3 regions of the Streptomyces sp. NPDC088350 genome follow, and region 3 is predicted to be linked to each of the others. Evidence: riboswitches for the same ligand, from Rfam matches in the RefSeq annotation. Region 3 holds a riboswitch; each other region holds the start of a gene.
What was found. A riboswitch is a leader RNA that binds a small molecule or an ion and turns the genes downstream of it on or off. The one in region 3 is predicted to bind cyclic di-AMP.

Region 1: another riboswitch for cyclic di-AMP. It lies ahead of ACIQBL_RS12840 (peptidoglycan DD-metalloendopeptidase family protein); the one in region 3 lies ahead of ACIQBL_RS44355 (M23 family metallopeptidase).
Region 2: another riboswitch for cyclic di-AMP. It lies ahead of ACIQBL_RS37425 (M23 family metallopeptidase); the one in region 3 lies ahead of ACIQBL_RS44355 (M23 family metallopeptidase).

Annotation. Positions count from the first base shown of each region.
Region 1 is NZ_JBIVNL010000003.1:651,250-656,881, reverse strand. It holds gene ACIQBL_RS12850 (tyrosine-protein phosphatase) at 1-565, opposite strand, end outside; gene ACIQBL_RS12845 (alpha-galactosidase) at 736-2,808, shown strand; cyclic di-AMP (ydaO/yuaA leader) riboswitch at 3,111-3,273, shown strand; gene ACIQBL_RS12840 (peptidoglycan DD-metalloendopeptidase family protein) at 3,278-4,216, shown strand; gene ACIQBL_RS12835 (SGNH/GDSL hydrolase family protein) at 4,408-5,193, shown strand; gene ACIQBL_RS12830 (TetR/AcrR family transcriptional regulator) at 5,523-5,632, opposite strand, start outside.
Region 2 is NZ_JBIVNL010000012.1:307,187-312,818, forward strand. It holds gene ACIQBL_RS37410 (alginate lyase family protein) at 1-572, shown strand, start outside; tRNA gene ACIQBL_RS37415 (tRNA-Met) at 625-698, shown strand; gene ACIQBL_RS37420 (PP2C family protein-serine/threonine phosphatase) at 840-1,976, shown strand; cyclic di-AMP (ydaO/yuaA leader) riboswitch at 2,223-2,379, shown strand; gene ACIQBL_RS37425 (M23 family metallopeptidase) at 2,391-3,398, shown strand; gene ACIQBL_RS37430 (aldo/keto reductase) at 3,446-4,390, shown strand; gene ACIQBL_RS37435 (PrsW family intramembrane metalloprotease) at 4,398-5,632, opposite strand, start outside.
Region 3 is NZ_JBIVNL010000019.1:42,161-47,792, forward strand. It holds gene ACIQBL_RS44340 (GNAT family N-acetyltransferase) at 1-641, opposite strand, end outside; gene ACIQBL_RS44345 (HPr family phosphocarrier protein) at 830-1,111, shown strand; gene ACIQBL_RS44350 (GntR family transcriptional regulator) at 1,274-1,978, opposite strand; gene ACIQBL_RS44355 (M23 family metallopeptidase) at 2,167-2,922, opposite strand; cyclic di-AMP (ydaO/yuaA leader) riboswitch at 2,935-3,100, opposite strand; gene ACIQBL_RS44360 (M16 family metallopeptidase) at 3,315-4,703, opposite strand; gene ACIQBL_RS44365 (M16 family metallopeptidase) at 4,700-5,632, opposite strand, start outside.

The DNA of each region.
Region 1 (5,632 bases), on a different contig from region 3:
ACTCCAGGTAGTCGGCGAGGATCGCCTCGCGCTCCACGCCCACGGCGACAAGCGTCACGGCTATCGACAGGCCCGCGCGGTCCTTGCCCGCCGCGCAGTGCATCAGCGCGGGGACGCTGTCCTCGGCGAGAGAGCGCAGCACCTGGGAGTGCTCGGTGGTGCGCTCCTTGATGATCGTGCGGTACGAGGCGATCATCCGGTCGGCGCCCTTGCCGTCGCCGAGGATCCCGCGCAGCTGTTCGATCTCGCCGTCCCGGACCATCTTCCAGAACTCGGAGCCGTCCGCCGGGTCGCTCAGCGGCAGGTTCACATTGCGCACTCCGGGCAGCTCGACGTCGGGGCCCTCCAGCTTCTGGTCCGACGCGTTGCGGAAGTCGAAGATCGTGTGCAGCCCGAGGGAGGCGAGGAACGCCGCATCCTCGTCGGTCGCGTGCGCCAAATGGCCGCTGCGGAACAGCACTCCGTGCCGCACCTGCCGTCCGTCCACCGTCGGAAGTCCGCCCACGTCCCGGAAATTGCGCACTCCGGACAACTCCGGCTCGGTCGACGGAATCTGCTGCGTCACGAGGACTCCTCCCACTCGGCCCGACGGCGCGGCTCACCGGCGGGCACGTTCCCGACGATACGACATCGATTCCTCGGGCCATGAGTTGTCCACAGACGTTGCCTCACAGGCCCCGGGCCATTGATGATGTTGCCACTTGAGTGGACTTGTTCGAATCTGTGAGGGACTTGATGCTGGAGATCGCCGAGAACGGCCGTACGTGGGTGCTGTCGGGCCCCACGAGCAGCTACGCCGTCCATCTCACCGAGCGCGACGAGCTGCTCCACCTGCACTGGGGCCCCGCCATCGCCTTGGCGGACGCCGAGGAGCTCGCCGCCCGCCCGCTGCCCGGCGGCTCCTCCTTCGAGTCCCCGCTCGACGGACGCGAGGAGTACCCCGTCGAGGGCGGCCCCCGCTTCGCCCGGCCCGCCCTGTCCGTGCGCACGCCCGAGCGCCGGGGCACGGAATGGACCTTCGAGCGCTACGACACCGAGGACGACGAGCTGCGGCTGCGCTTCCGGGACAGCGGACTGGCGATCACCCTGCACTACCGGACGCGCGGCGACGTCGTAGAGCGCTGGACGACCCTGGACAACGACGGGCCCGGGGCTCTGGAGCTGTTGCGCGCCGACTCCGCCGTGTGGACGTTGCCCGAGCGGGAGGGATGGGGGCTGTCGCAGTTGCACGGGCGGTGGGCCGCCGAGTCCCGGCTGGTGCGTTCCGGTCTCACCTACGGTGAGAAGGTCATCGGCAGCCGTCGCGGACACACCGGACACCAGCACCTGCCCTGGGTCGCCCTCGACCTCGACGCGACCGAGGAGCGCGGCGAGGTCTACGGGTGTGCTCTCGGCTGGTCGGGGTCCTGGCGGATCGCCGTGGCCCAACTCTCGGACGCGCGCGTGCAGATCAGCGGCGGCGCCGGGTACGACGACTCCGGGCTGCTGCTCCTGGAGCCGGGGGAGTCCTTCACGACCCCCGTCTTCGCCGGCCTGTGGAGCGACGGCGGCTTCGGGGCGGCCAGCCGCACCTGGCACACGTACCAGCGGACGTACGTCATCCCGGACGCGGACCAGGACCGGCCGGTGCTCTACAACTCCTGGGAGGCCACCCAGTTCGACATCTCCGAGGAGCAGCAGGGCGTGCTCGCGCGGCGTGCGGCGGCGGCCGGGGTCGAGCTGTTCGTGGTCGACGACGGCTGGTTCGGGAAGCGCACCAGCGACCGCGCCGGACTCGGCGACTGGACCCCGAACCCGGACCGCTTCCCCGGCGGTCTCAAGCCGCTCGCCGACTACGTGCACGCGCTCGGCATGCAGTTCGGCATCTGGGTCGAGCCCGAAATGGTCAATCCGGACAGCGACCTGTACCGCGCGCACCCCGACTGGGTGCAGTTCCAACCGGGACGAAAGCGGACGGAGTTCCGCAATCAGCTCGTGCTGAACCTGGCCCGAGAGGACGTCCAGGAGTACCTCTGGGAGCGCCTCGACACGCTGCTGACCAGCGCCCCGATCGACTATGTGAAGTGGGACTTCAACCGCTGCTTCACCGACGCCGGCTGGCCCGGCGAGGCCTATCCGCAGCGCCTCTGGGTCGACCATGTGCACGCCCTGTACGGCCTGTTGGACCGGCTGCGGGCGGCCCACCCGGGCGTGGCCTTCGAGTCCTGCTCGGGCGGTGGCGGCCGGATCGACCTCGGCATCATGAGCCGCACGGACCAGGTGTGGACCTCGGACAACACCGACCCGCTCGACCGGCTCGCCATCCAGCACGGCTTCAGCCAGATCCACCCCGCGCGCGTGATGGCCGCCTGGGTCACCGACAGCCCGAACACCCAGCTCAACGACCGGGTCAGCAGCCTGCGCTTCCGATTCGTGAGCGCCATGGCCGGGGTGCTCGGCGTGGGCGGCGACCTCTCGGAGTGGACCGAGGAGGAACTCGCCGAGGCCCGCCGGTGGGTGGACCTCTACAAGGAGATCCGGCCGCTCGTGCAGCACGGCGACCTCCACCGGCTGCGCCCGCCGACGGGCGGACTGAGCGCCGTGCAGTACGTGCGCGGCGACGAGACCGTCGTCCTCGCCCTGCTCCAGGCGCAGCACTACGGCGAGCCGTTGCCGGCGCTCCGGCTGCGCGGGCTCGACCCGTCGGCGTCGTACGAATGCCTCGAAACGGGCGAAGTCCACCGAGGCGCGGTCCTGTTGCATCACGGGCTGCGGACCGGGTTGCGTGGTGACCTCGATGCGACGGTTCTCCGACTGCGTCGCATCTGAGCCTTCTGTCCTAATTGCAGCCTTCGTTCCAACTCGCTCTGGAATAAGGGAACCTGAGGGGCATGTACGTGATCAGCGTCATATTCGTGACCGTACGTCGTTCGTCATGTTCACGTAATTGACGTGCTTTTCCAGGGGAATTGAAGGATGGACCCCCGGGGAATTCACGGAGGGTGACTGTGAATTCCCACAGGGGATCACAAGAAACGCATATCCGTGGAACCTCCTGCTTGTCCCTTTGCGTCTTCCTCGCTTACGTTCGCCACCAATCCGGACGGACGCCCAATCCTGCCGCCGCCCGGACTCCGCACACACCCACCCGTATGCGGCAGGAGCGGGGGACCCACAGGTAGGACGCCTGTTCCGGTCTCCGGAACGGGCTTGGGGTAAAGCCGCGACCAGCGCGCGGCCGGGCATCTCCAGCCCGCACCCGACAGCTCACCTCGCAGGCGCCGGAGAGGAATTCGTCATGCCCGCGAAGGGTAAGCACCGCCGCCCGAAGTCCCCGCGACTCGCCCGCTCGATAGCCGTAGCCGGAACCGGCGGCGCCGCGCTCGCCCTGCCGCTCATGGGGGCCGCCGGCGCCCATGCCGCGACTACGACTTCCGCTCCGGAAAAGGCCGTTCAGTCGGTTCCGGCCAGTGAGAAGACGGTTGCGGAGAAGACGACCGCCAAGGCCGCGAACGTGAAGACGTATGCGGTGAAGGCGGGTGACTGGCTCGCGAAGATCGCCGAGGACCAGGACGTCACCGGCGGCTGGAAGAAGATCTACCAGGACAACCGTGAGGCCATCGGCGGCGACCCGTCGCTGATCCACCCGGGCCTGAAGCTCACCCTCGGCCAGAAGGCCACGACGAGTGGGACGGGCAAGTCGTCCAAGTCGTCCAAGCCGTCCGGTTCTTCGGCGCCCTCGTCCTCGTCGTCGTCCTCCTCGTCCTCCTCGTCTTCCTCGAAGAGCACGACGGCGACACAGAGCGCCGAGAGCACCAGCACCTCCAGCGGCTACACCCTCCCCGTGGTCGGCGCCACCATCGGCACCGGCTACCACGTCGCGGGCAGCATGTGGTCCAGCGGCTACCACACGGGCGTCGACTTCGTCGTCCCGACCGGCACCACCGTCAAGGCGGTCGCCGCCGGCACGGTCGTCTCCGCGGCCTACGACGGCGCCTACGGCAACGAGGTCGTGATCCGGCACGCGGACGGCGAGTACTCGCAGTACGCGCACCTGTCGCAGCTGTCCGTCTCGGCCGGCCAGACCGTGACCGAGGGGCAGCAGATCGGCCTCTCCGGTGCGACCGGCAACGTGACCGGCCCGCACCTGCACTTCGAGATCCGGACCACTCCGTACTACGGCTCGGACGTGGACCCGGTCGCCTACCTCCGCTCGCACGGCGTCACCGTCGGCTGACCTCTCGGGGCCCGGCGCAGGGCAGTTCCTGGCGTCAACGCCCCTGCTCAGAGGCTTATTCCGACTTTGGGCAACCCTTTACAAGTGGCTTATCTCACCGCCCGTCAACCCCTAAATACGATCGCGTAGGTCACACTCCAGGGTGAATTATGGTTGCCGTGGCTAACGATTCGAAGAGCGACAGCAGATCAGTGATCGGGTCGTACGTGGCGGTGGGGGACAGCTTCACCGAGGGCGTCGGCGACCCCGGGCCCGACGGGGCGATGGTCGGCTGGGCCGACCGGTTCGCGGTACTGCTCGCGGACCGCCGACCCGAGGGCGACTTCGAGTACACCAACCTTGCCGTGCGCGGGAAACTGCTCGACCAGATCGTGGCCGACCAGCTCACCCGGGCCAAGGAGATCGGCCCGGACCTGGTCTCCTTCTGCGCGGGCGGCAACGACATCATCCGTCCCGGCACCGACCCCGACGAGGTCGCCGAGCGCTTCGAACGCGCGGTCGCCGACCTCACCCGTGCCGTCGGCACCGTCATGGTGACGACCGGGTTCGACACCCGTGGTGTGCCCGTGCTCAAGCATCTGCGCGGCAAGATCGCCACCTACAACGGACATGTCCGGGCCATCGCCGACCGGTACGGCTGCCCGGTGCTCGACCTGTGGTCCCTGAAGACGGTCCAGGACCGGCGGGCCTGGGACGGCGACCGGCTGCATCTCTCTCCCGAGGGGCACACGCGCGTGGCGCTCCGCGCAGGCCAGGTCCTCGGCGTCGAGGTCCCGGTCGACCCGGACCAGCCCTGGCCCCCGCTGCCGCCGCGCGGCACGCTCGACATCCGGCGCGACGACGTGCACTGGGCGCGCGAGTACCTGGTGCCGTGGATCGGGCGCCGGTTGCGCGGCGAGTCCTCGGGTGACCATGTGGAGGCCAAGGGGGCGCTGTCGCCGGGCGACATCAAGATGCGGATCCAGTCGGTGGCTTGACGGGGTGACGACGGTGACGGGGTGACGGGTGCGACCGCTGTGCCGGGGGCTGTACGGCTTGGTAGGTCCCGGCGCGGCGGGTTGGACCGGTGGGATGACCTCGCGGGAGTGCTGGTCCGTCGACGGGTGAACCGGGGTGTCGACGTGACATGACCGGGAGCCGTCCCTCGCCCCGGGGTCACATCCCGGTGCCCGCACGCGCCCGCCGTAGGCCCGCACGCGCACGCGTGGCCGCGCCCGCGGACTCGCCCGGCGGCAGGATGGTGCTGGCGGCCCGCACGCGCACGCGTGGCCGTGCCGCCCCCCGTATCGCCGCCCTCGCGCGTGACTCAGGAAGCGGTCAACGCCGCCCGTTCCAGGCCGAGTTCCCGTGCGAGCGCCTCGTCGACCCACTCCAGGGCCCGTGCGTGCGACACCGCTCCCGCGTACGCCGTCATCT
Region 2 (5,632 bases), on a different contig from region 3:
CCGACGCCGCGATCGGCATCGCCGTCTTCCTCGACGACCACAAGGCCTTCGACGCGGCCGTCACCCGCTTCCGCGACCGCGTGCCCGCCTACTTCTACCTCGCCAAGGACGGCAAGGTGCCGCTCACCCCGGCCCGCTCCAGCGTCACCACCCCGCAGAAGCTGACGACGTACTGGTTCAAGCAGACCACCTTCAGGGACGGCGTCGCCCAGGAGACGTGCCGCAACTTCAAGCACGTCGGGTACTCGCTCGCCGCCACGGCCCACATCGCCGAGACCGCCTGGCACCAAGGGGTCGACCTCTACAACGAGGTCAAGGACCGGCTCGCCGCCGCCCTCGACCTCCACGCCCGCTACCAGCTCGGCGAGTCCGCGCCCGCCTGGCTCTGCGGCGGGAAGGTCGACCGGAACATGGGCCCCGACCTGGAGGTCGCCCTCAACCACCTGGAGGACCGGCTCGGCATGAAGGTGCCCTCCGCGCACCGGCTCGCCGAGTCGACCCGGCCGGCCGGCAGCGACGACCTCTTCGTCTCCTGGGAGACCCTCACGCACGCCGGGAACCCGGCCGACTGAAACACGTGTGACATCGGACCCCGCGGATGGCGTATAGTTGCAATCACAACGGCGCGGGGTGGAGCAGCTCGGTAGCTCGCTGGGCTCATAACCCAGAGGTCGCAGGTTCAAATCCTGTCCCCGCTACTAAGGCCAAGGGCCGGAATCCGGAAACGGATTCCGGCCCTTGGTGTTTCTCCCTCGCGTTTCTCCCCCTGTCGGCCCACCCCGCTCGCCGCCCTCCCCCCACCGGGAAAAACTGGACGCGTGGAGGAGGAGGGTCCGTACATGCGAGCCGGCGGGCGCCTGCCCGCCGATCCCGTGCCCGACCCCGGCCTCGGCCGCGTCGAGGGACGGCGCATCTCGAACACCCGCGCCGTCGTCCACCGCCTGCCCGCGCTGCTGCTGATCGTCGGCGCGTTCTACGACTACCTCACCCCGCAGGACTTCACCGCGGCCCCGTTCTTCACCGCCGCCCCGCTCGTCGCCGCCCCGCTGTACTCGCGGCGCGGCACCGTGCTCACCGGCCTGGCCTCCGTCGCCGTCGTCCTGGTGACCCACATCAGGCTCGGCATCGTCCTCCACGCCGACGCGGTCACCGAGGCGGCCACCGTGGCGACGGTCGCCGTCCTCGCCGTGCTCATCAACGTCCTCGTCCGCCGCAGCAGCGAACAGCTCGCCTCCGTGCGCGAGATCGCGGAGGCCGCCCAGCGCGCCGTACTGCCCGAACCGGCCGAGCGGATCGGCGGGTTCGAGATCGCGGCACGCTACGAGGCGGCGCAGGAGGGCGCGTTCATCGGCGGCGACCTGTACGCGGTGCAGGACACCCCGCACGGCGTACGGCTGGTCGTCGGCGACGTGCGCGGCAAGGGCATGGGCGCGGTCGCGGCCGTCGCCGTGGTCATCGGGGCGTTCCGGGAGGCCGCCGAGCAGGAGGTCACCCTGGAGGCGGTCGCGCAGCGGCTGGAGCGGGCGCTGGCGCGCGAGGGCACCCGGCGCGACGGGCTCGACGCGTTCGAGGGGTTCACCACGGCCGTCCTCGCCGAACTCCCGCACGGCGACGGCGTCGTACGGATCGTCGACCGGGGCCACCCGCCGCCGCTGCTCCTGCACGAGGACGGCACCGTGGACACCCTGCTCGTCAAGGAGCCCGCACTGCCGCTCGGGATGGGGGAGTTGGGGTTCTGGCCCGACCGCGTCGAGGAGTTCGCGTTCCCGGGAGGTTCCACGCTGCTCGTGTACACCGACGGCCTGTCCGAGGCCCGCGACTCCCACGGCGTCTTCTACGACCCCGGGGAGCGGCTGGCCGGCCGGACCTTCCGCAGCCCCGAAGCGCTGCTCGGCATCCTCGCCAAGGAGGTGCGCCGGTACTCCGGGGGCGGGATGACGGACGACATGGCGATGATCGCCGTACGGCATCCATGACCGGCATGTACGGCGGTTGTCACGGGCCGTGACCGGGTGGGCGCCCTCCGCATAACAACTGACATACCGTCAATGGCTGTGGGAATTCTGAGACCTGGTCAACTCGCCCGATTTTCGCCGGTGGTGGCCCGTTCGTCCAGCAAGGAAAGGTTAATGATCAAGCGGAACAGCTTGGAATCGGGCACCCGGGTCTATTAACGTTCGATAACGCAGCGCGGTCGTCCCAGCCGTCACAAGAGACGGCTCCGTGCGCACGCGCCGAATCCCGCGAGGGAACCGGGGAACCACCACTTGGGGTGAATCGCTCGTCGACAGCCGTGGGTACACGGCAGGTTGACGCGCGTAGGAGACCTTCCTGCTCCGAACCCGTCAGCTAACCCGGTAGGCGAGAAGGAAGGAAAGGAGCGCGCCCACGTGGCGTCCAACTCTGCTGCCCCAGAAGCCCCGTTCGTCTACGGCGGTTACCGCCCCGACGAGGGCCCCTGGGAGGAGTGGAACCCCAGCGCGGAGTCCGTTCCTCCCCAGCGCGGCAAGCACCGCGTCGCCAAGCAGCGCGGCGGCGGGGGATTCGCCCGCAGCTCCACCGTCCTGGGCGTCGGTGTCATAGCCGCCGTGAGCGCCGGCGGGATGGCCAGCGCCAACACCGGCAAGCCGCCGGTCTCGATCTCCCTGCCCGACCTGCCCTCCGTGGGCCACCTGCTGGACGACTCCTCCAGCACCCCCAAGGGTTCCGCGACCGCGCTCAGCAGCGTCGGCGTGACCACCACCGAGACCGCCAAGGGCACCTCGGGCGCGGGCGAGCTGCTGCGCAACCGGATCATGGAGCAGGCCGAACTCCAGCAGCTCCAGGTCGACGGCAAGTCGCAGGCCGCCGCCGAGGCCGCCGTCGCCAAGCAGGTCGACGCCGCCGCGGCCAAGGCCGAGAAGGACGCCGCGAAGAAGGCCGCCGACGCGAAGAAGGCCGCGGAGGCCGCCGCCAAGAAGAAGTCCGAGGCCACGAAACTCGCCGCGCTGGCCAAGCAGTACACACTGCCGGTCGGCTCGTACACGATCACCGGCACCTTCGGCCAGGCCGGCACGATGTGGTCCTCCGGCTACCACACCGGCCTCGACTTCGCCGCGCCCACCGGCACGCTGATCAAGGCCATCCACAGCGGCACGGTCACCGAGGCGGGCTGGGCCGGGGCGTACGGCTACCGCACGATCATCACCCTCAGCGACGGAACCGAGCTGTGGTTCTGCCACCAGTCCTCGATCAACGTCAGCGTCGGCCAGAAGGTCGCCACCGGTGACGTCATCGGCCGCGTGGGCGCCACCGGCAACGTGACCGGGCCGCACCTCCACCTGGAGGTGCACCTCAACGGCGCGGCCACCGCCAGCGACCCGGCGCCCTGGCTGCGCAGCAAGGGCCTCAACCCCTGACCCACCCGCTGGAATATCCGGTTCCGGCCCGGCGGTTGACGTGGAGCATGACTTCTCTTCGCAAGCTGGGCCGGTCCGACCTCGAAGTGTTCCCCCTCGTCCTCGGCGGCAACGTCTTCGGCTGGACCGCCGACGAGGCGGACTCGTTCGCCGTGCTCGACGCCTACACCGCCGCCGGGGGCAACTTCGTCGACACCGCCGACTCGTACACGGCGTGGATCGAGGGCAACAAGGGCGGCGAGTCCGAGACCGTCATCGGCAAGTGGCTCAGGTCCCGCGGCAACCGCTCCGACGTCGTCATCGCCACCAAGGTCAGCCAGCACCCCGAGTACCCGGGCCTGTCCGCCGCCAACATCAAGGCCGCCGCCGACGCCTCCCTCACCCGCCTGGGCACCGACTACATCGACCTCTACTACCCGCACTTCGACAAGGAGGAAGTGCCGGTCGAGGAGATCGTCGGCGCGCTCGACGACCTGGTCAGGGCGGGCAAGGTGCGGCACATCGCCGCCTCCAACATCTCCCCCGAGCGGCTCCAGGCGTCCCTCGACTTCTCCGACCGCGAGGGCCTGGCCCGCTATGTCGCGATCCAGCCGCACTACAACCTCGTCTCCCGCGACACCTACGAGGGCGAACTGCGGGACGTAGCCGAACGCGGCGGCCTCTCCGCCCTTCCGTACTTCGCGCTCGCGGCCGGCTTCCTCACCGGCAAGTACCGCCCCGGTACGAGCGTGGAGAGCGCCCGTGCCGGACGCGCGGCGCAGTACCTCGCATCGGAGCGCGGCCTACGGGTGCTGACCGCCCTGGACGAGGTCGCGCAGGCCCACGACGCCCCGGTCGCCACGGTCGCCCTGGCCTGGCTCGCCGCCCGGCCGACGGTCACGGCCCCGATCGCCTCGGCCCGCACGGTCGACCAACTGCCCGCGCTGCTCGCCGTGGCCGAACTGGAGCTGACGGACACGGAGATCGCGAAGCTCACGGAGGCGTCGGCCTAGGCAGGCATCAGGACCGGTACGGGTTGTACACGGGAGTCCCGTACGACCCGTACACCGGCGGCCACGGCGGCACCACCACCGGCACCGGTGGCGCCGTCCGCCGCGCCGCGTAGTCCAGCGCGGGCCGCGCCACCTCCCGGCACAGCCACAGCCCGTGCAGCAACTCCCTTTCCCGTACGGCGAAGTCGGCGCCGGCGCGGCCCCGTCCGGCCCGGTGCCGCAGGAACGCAAGGGAGGTCGCGTACGCCTCGTACTGGGCGACCGAGCGGGCGGCCGGTCTGCCGAGGCGGTGGCCGGCGTACTGGCGGGCCAGGCGGCGGGCCTTCATCGAGCCGAGCACGAAGGGTTCGGCCGGGGTCAGCCAGCCCGCGCAGACGTACACGGGCAACTCCTCGCGCACGGTGCGCAGTTCGCGCTGCCGGGTCCAGACCGCGAGCCAGGTGAGCAGGCCGAACGCGGGGACCATGAAGGCGCCGTAGACCTCGAAGAAGCCGTACTGGCCGAACGTGGAGGAGCCGTTCCACATCGCGTGCATGCCCATCGCGAGCAGCAGTCCGGTCAGGGGTACCAGCACGCGCCGGACGTGGTGCCGGTCGGGGGAGAGGGCGGCGATGCCGAAGCCGATGCCGGTGAGGACGGTGAACAGGGGGTGCGCGAACGGGGACATGACGATACGCACGAAGAAGGTCGCCGCGGTGACGGAGGCGAAGCCGCGGTCGCCGGTGAGCTGGTCGGTGCCGAAGGCGGTGCCGAGGTAGAGGATGTTCTCGGTGAACGCGAAGCCGGTGGCGGTGACCCCGGCTATCACCACCCCGTCGACGATCCCGGTGAAGTCCCGTCTGCGGAAGAGAAAGACGAGCAGCACGGCTGCCGCCTTCGCCGACTCCTCCACGATCGGGGCTATCACCGTCGCGCCGAGGGTGTCCGCGCTCGCGGGGTCCGCGGTCGTGGTCGCTATCCATCGGGTCGCGAAGCTGTTGGCGACGATCGCTATCAACGCGGCGGCGCAGGCACCCCAGGCGAAGGAGAAGAGCAGGTTCCGCCAGGGGCCGGGGTCGACCCGGTCCAGCCAGCGGAACGCGGCGACGAGCAGCGGCACGGGCAGTACGGCGAGCCCGAGGCCCACCAGGAAGCCTTCCGTGCCGGTCTGTTGGCGGACGAGGGCGAGGATGACGAGCCCGGAGAGCGTGAGCAGGGCGATCAGCGCGCCATGGCGGACCCACTTCCGCCGCCACCAGCGCA
Region 3 (5,632 bases):
GAGCCGGGCCCCAACAGCCGTCGTACGGACCGTGCTTCGGCGCGCTGCTCCCGCGCGCGCTGCACCGCGACGGAACGGTCCGTCGGTTCGAGGTCGAACTCCAGGCGTACGACGCCGTCCTCGAAGCTGCGCTTCTGGGTGTACCCGGCGTCGGTGAACACCTTGATCATCTTGTTGTTGGCGGGCAGCACCTCGGCGGCGAAACGGCGGATGCCGCGCTCGCGGGCGACGGCCGCGATGTGTTCGAGGAGGGCGGAGGCGACGCCCCTGCCCTGGTGCGCGTCCTGCACCAGGAAGGCGACCTCGGCCTCGTCGGCGGGGGCGGAGGCGGCACGCCCGTCGGCACTAATGCGGTCATAGCGTACGGTGGCGATGAACTCGCCGCCGACCGTGGCCGCGAGTCCCACCCGGTCCACGAAGTCGTGGTGCGTGAAGCGGTGGACGTCCTTGGCGGACAGGCGAGGGTACGGCGCGAAGAAGCGGTAGTACTTCGACTCGTCGGAGACCTGCTCGTAGAAGCTGACCAGGCGATCGGCGTCGTCGACGGTGATGGGCCTGATGCGCGCGGTACCCCCGTCGCGCAGCACCACGTCGGCTTCCCAGTGGGCGGGGTACTCGTGCCGGTCCGACGAGGTCTGCATGGGCCCCAGCGTACGGCTCGCGTCCGACAACGGCGCGAGGCAGTCTGTGGGGGAAAGCAGCGAGGGGAAGTCGGGCCGAGGCCGCGGTCCGACGCCCCGCTCCGGACGGTTCGCAGGGCCGTTCCGGGCTCGCTTCACGTGTGGGAAACTGGTCTAGACAACCCTGAGACTCTGAAGGGCAGCATCACATGGCTGAGCGCCGCGTCAACGTCGGCTGGGCGGAGGGCCTTCACGCCCGCCCCGCCTCCATCTTCGTCCGGGCCACCACGGCCGCGGGTATCCCCGTGACGATCGCCAAGGCCGACGGCAACCCCGTCAACGCGGCCTCCATGCTCGCGGTCCTGGGCCTGGGCGCCCAGGGCGGCGAGGAGATCGTCCTCGCCTCCGAGGCCGAGGGCGCGGACACGGCCCTCGACCGACTGGCGAAGCTGGTGGCGGAGGGCCTCGAGGAGCTCCCCGAGACCGTCTGAACGGCTCCCCATTGATGGGGGCGGTGCTTTTCGCCCAAAAAACGATGTACCGCAAGCTCGAAGGGCTCGTCCGAATTACCGGGCGAGCCCTTCGCAATTCCCCTTGCGGGCAGCAGAAATAATCCCCCGCGAATTATCTCCTCTTTGTATACGGTGCCCGTGTTAATGCCGCAGGCCGGACATGTTTACGGGAGGTTGCGAAGTCCTCACACGATCCGGGCCGTGCGCGCCGTTCGCCCCGCCGGGAAAGCGCAGCCGGTGCGCGGTGCCCGCCCGCTCGGTGTGCAGGGCCGTGATCGCCCGCGCGCGCTCGCTGTCGCCGCGCGCCACCGCGTCCACGATGGCCCCGTGCTCGGCCCAGGACTCGACGGGGTTGGCCGGCGCGTCCACCGCGTACATCCAGGCGATCTTGTGCCGCAGCTGGGTCAGCATCGAGGTCAGCGCGGGGCTCCCGGAGGCCTGTGCCAGCGTCTCGTGGAACCAGCTGCCCAGGGAGCGCAGATCCTCGCTGTTGCCCCTCCTGGCGCGCTCCTGGCCCAGCCTGACGAGGCCGCGCAGCACCTTCAGGTGGGCCTCGGTGCGCCGCTGGGCGGCCCGCGAGGCGCCGAGCGGCTCCAGCAGCATCCGCATCTCCAGCAGGTCGGCGGCCTCCTGCTCGGTCGGTTCCGCGACGCACGCGCCCGCGTGCCGCCGGGTCACCACGAACCCCTCGGCCTCCAGCGTGCGCAGGGCCTCCCGGACAGGGACGCGCGAGACACCGTACCGGCGCGCGAGGAGTTCCTCCGTGAGCCGGCTCCCGCGCTCGTAGACACCGGCGACGATGTCGTCCCGGATCGCCGTGCATACCGAGTGCGCCGGAATACGCATGTCCGACCTCCGCCTTAATCCCCGTGAAACGTCGACGATTGACGTGTGTTCCGTGACTCTATTGCAATGAGCGGGAATTTCCGATGGCGGACCGGAATCCATGCATATTTTTTGGACAGATGGGCTCCGGAAACGCCGAAAGCCCCGGCCGGGCGGGCCAGGGCTTCGGGAAGGGCGGCGTTGTGTCGTCAGACGTTCACGCCGTGCGTGCGGAGGTAGGCGACCGGGTCGACGTCGGAGCCGTACTCGGCGGTCGTCCGGGCCTCGAAGTGGAGGTGCGGTCCGGTGACGTTGCCGGTCGCCCCGGAGAGGCCGATCTGCCGGCCCGGGGTGACCGTCTGGCCGACGCTGACGCCGATGGACGACAGGTGGCCGTACATGGTGTACATGCCGTCGGCCATCTTGATCACGACCTGGTTGCCGTACGAGCCTCCCCAGCCGGCCGCGACGACGGTGCCGGAGCCCACCGCGTGGACGGAGGTGCCGGTCGAGGCGTGGAAGTCGATGCCCGTATGGGCGCCGGAGGACCACAGGGAGCCGCCGGTCTTGTAGCCGGTGGAGACGTACGAACCGTAGACCGGCGCGACGAAGGTGTTGAGCTTCTTGCGCTCGGCCTCGCGGGCGGCGCGTGCCGTGGCCTCGCGCTCCGCCTTGGCCTGCGCGGCGGCCCTGGCCCGGGCGGCCTCCTTGGCCAGCGCTTCGGCGGCGGCCTGCTTCTGGGCGGCGGCCTGGGCGTCGATCTTGTCGGCGACGGACTCGCCGATGGCGACGACGGGGGTGAGACCGGTCTGCTCGACGGAGGTCTCGGCGGCGAACGCCGGGGCGGTGGCGAGGGTACCGACGACGCCGGTGGTGGCGAGCGCCGCGACGCTCGCGGCGCGAACGGTGGTGCGGTGGGTCCGGCTCGGGCGACGGTGCTTCCCGGTGGCGCGGGTGAACGCCATGGAGTGGCTGGTCCTTTCCTTCCTTCTCGCCTACCGGGTTAGCTGACGGGTTCGGAGCAGGAAGGTCTCCTACGGACCCCCTCGCGGTACGCGGGCGTCCGATTCACCCCAGGGACTCTTGATGTGGGTCCCCGGCTCCCCTGGCTCGCGCCGTACGGGGACTCGGCGATGACTGTCCGGTGCCGCGAGTGCGGCGCGGTGCCTGACGGACAGCCGGACCGACGCTAAGGGGGGCCACTTTCAATCCCCAAACGGATCACGGCTTTTGTTGGGTATGCCACAGGGCAGACAGGCAACCTCTCCCCAATTCGGACATTAGGGAGCCCTGGTGACTCTTTTGTCACCAGGGCTCCCACACGCGCGTGCTGCTACGCGGCTCTCCGCGCGACTCTCTACTCGGCCGGTACGACGGTCACTTCGCCGATGCCGAGCGCCTCCACGGGCTCCTTGATCTGCTCCGCGTCGCCGACGAGGATCGTCACCAGACGGTCCACCGGGAAGGCGTTCACGACCGCCGCGGTAGCCTCCACGGTGCCGGTCGCGGCGAGCTGCTGGTACAGCGTCGCCTGGTAGTCGTCGGGCAGGTGCTGCTCGACCTGGTCGGCCAGCGTGCTCGCCACGGCCGCCGCGGTCTCGTACTTGAGCGGCGCCACCCCGACGAGGTTCTGTACGGCGACATCGCGCTCGGCGTCGGTGAGGCCGCCCTCGGCGAGCTTGCGCAGGACCGTCCACAGGTCGTCCAGGGCGGGACCGGTGTTCGGGGTGTCCACGGAGCCGCTGATGGCGAGCATCGAGGCGCCCGTGCCGTCGGGTGCCGAGCGCAGCACCTGGCCGAACGCGCGCACACCGTAGGTGTAGCCCTTCTCCTCGCGCAGGACGCGGTCCAGGCGGGAGGTGAGGGTGCCGCCGAGGCAGTACGTGCCGAGCACCTGGGCGGGCCACACGCGGTCGTGCCGGTCGGATCCGACGCGGCCGATGAGCAGTTGGGTCTGGACGGCGCCGGGCCGGTGCACGATCACGACCCGCCCGGTGTCGTCGGCGGTGACCGGCGGCACGGGGCGCGGCCGGCCGGCGGAGCCCGTCCACGAGCCGAGGGTGTCGGCGAGCAGCGCGTCCAGGTCGATGCCGGTGAGGTCGCCGACGACCACGACGGTGGCCGTCGCGGGGCGGACGTGCCGGTCGTAGAAGGCGCGTACGGCCCCGGAGTCGATCTTCTGGACGGTCTCCTCGGTGCCCTGGCGCGGGCGCGACATGCGCGAGGTCGCCGGGAACAGCTCCTTGGAGAGCTCCTTGGCCGCGCGGCGGGACGGGTTGGCCGTCTCGTGCGGGATCTCGTCGAGGCGGTTGCGGACCAGCCGCTCGACCTCGCTGTCGGCGAAGGCGGGCGCCCTGAGGGCGTCCGACAGCAGGCCGAGGCCCTTGGCCAGGCGCGAGGCCGGGACCTCCAGGCTCAGGCGCAGCCCGGGGTGGTCGGCGTGCGCGTCGAGGGTGGCACCGGAGCGCTCCAGCTCGGCGGCGAACTCCTCGGCGGAGTGCTTGTCGGTGCCCTCGGAGAAGGCGCGCGCGGTGATCGTGGCGACACCGTCCAGACCGGCCGGTTCGGCCTCCAGGGGCGCGTCCAGGAGCACCTCCACGGCGACGACCTGCTGGCCGGGGCGGTGGCAGCGCAGGACGGTCAGGCCGTTGCCCAGCGTCTCGCGCTCGGGCGCCGGGAAGGCCCACGGCCTGGCCTCGCCGGCCTGGGGCTGCGGGTGGAATTCCATCGTGGCGAGCTCGGTCACTTGGCCGCCTCCTCGTTCTCGTCGCCGGCCGCGGCCGCTGCTTCGTCGTCCTCTTCGTCCTCGTCCGCGATCGGCTCGTACACGAGCACCGCGCGGTTGTCGGGTCGCAGGCGGGCCTTGGCGACCTCCTGGACCTCCTGTGCCGTCACGTCCAGGACGCGCTGTACGGCGGTCAGGGCGAGCTGCGGGTCGCCGAACAGGACGGCGTAGCGGCACAGTTCGTCGGCGCGGCCCGCGACGGTGCCGAGCCGGTCCAGCCACTCGCGCTCCAACTGGGCCTGGGCGCGCTCCATTTCCTCGGCCGTGGGGCCCTCCTCGGCGAACCGGGCGAGCTCCTCGTCGATGGCGGCCTCGATGACCGGCACCTCGACGTCACCGGACGTCTTGACGTCCAGCCACCCCAGGGAGGGCGCTCCCGCCAGTCGCAGCAGTCCGAAGCCGGCCGCGACGGCCGTACGGTCGCGCCGTACAAGGCGGTTGTAGAGGAGCGAGGACTCGCCGCCGCCGAGGATGGTGAGGGCGAGGTCGGCCGCGTCGGACGCGCGCGTGCCGTCCTCCGGGAGCCGGTAGGCGCACATCAGGGCGCGGGCCGGGACCTCCTCGACGACGACCTCGCGCAGCTCGGCGCCCATCGTGTCGGGCAGTGCGCCGTCACGGGGCGTCGGCTTGCCGTCGTGCGCGGCGATGGATCCGAAGTACTTCTCGACCCAGGCGAGTGTCTGCTCGGGGTCGATGTCGCCGACCACGGACAGGACGGCGTTGTTGGGCGCGTAGTAGGTGCGGAAGAACGCGCGCGCGTCCTCCAGGGTGGCCGCGTCCAGGTCAGCCATCGAGCCGATGGGCGTGTGGTGGTACGGGTGGCCCTCCGGGTAGGCGAGGGCGGTCAGCTTCTCGAACGCGGTGCCGTAGGGCACGTTGTCGTAGCGCTG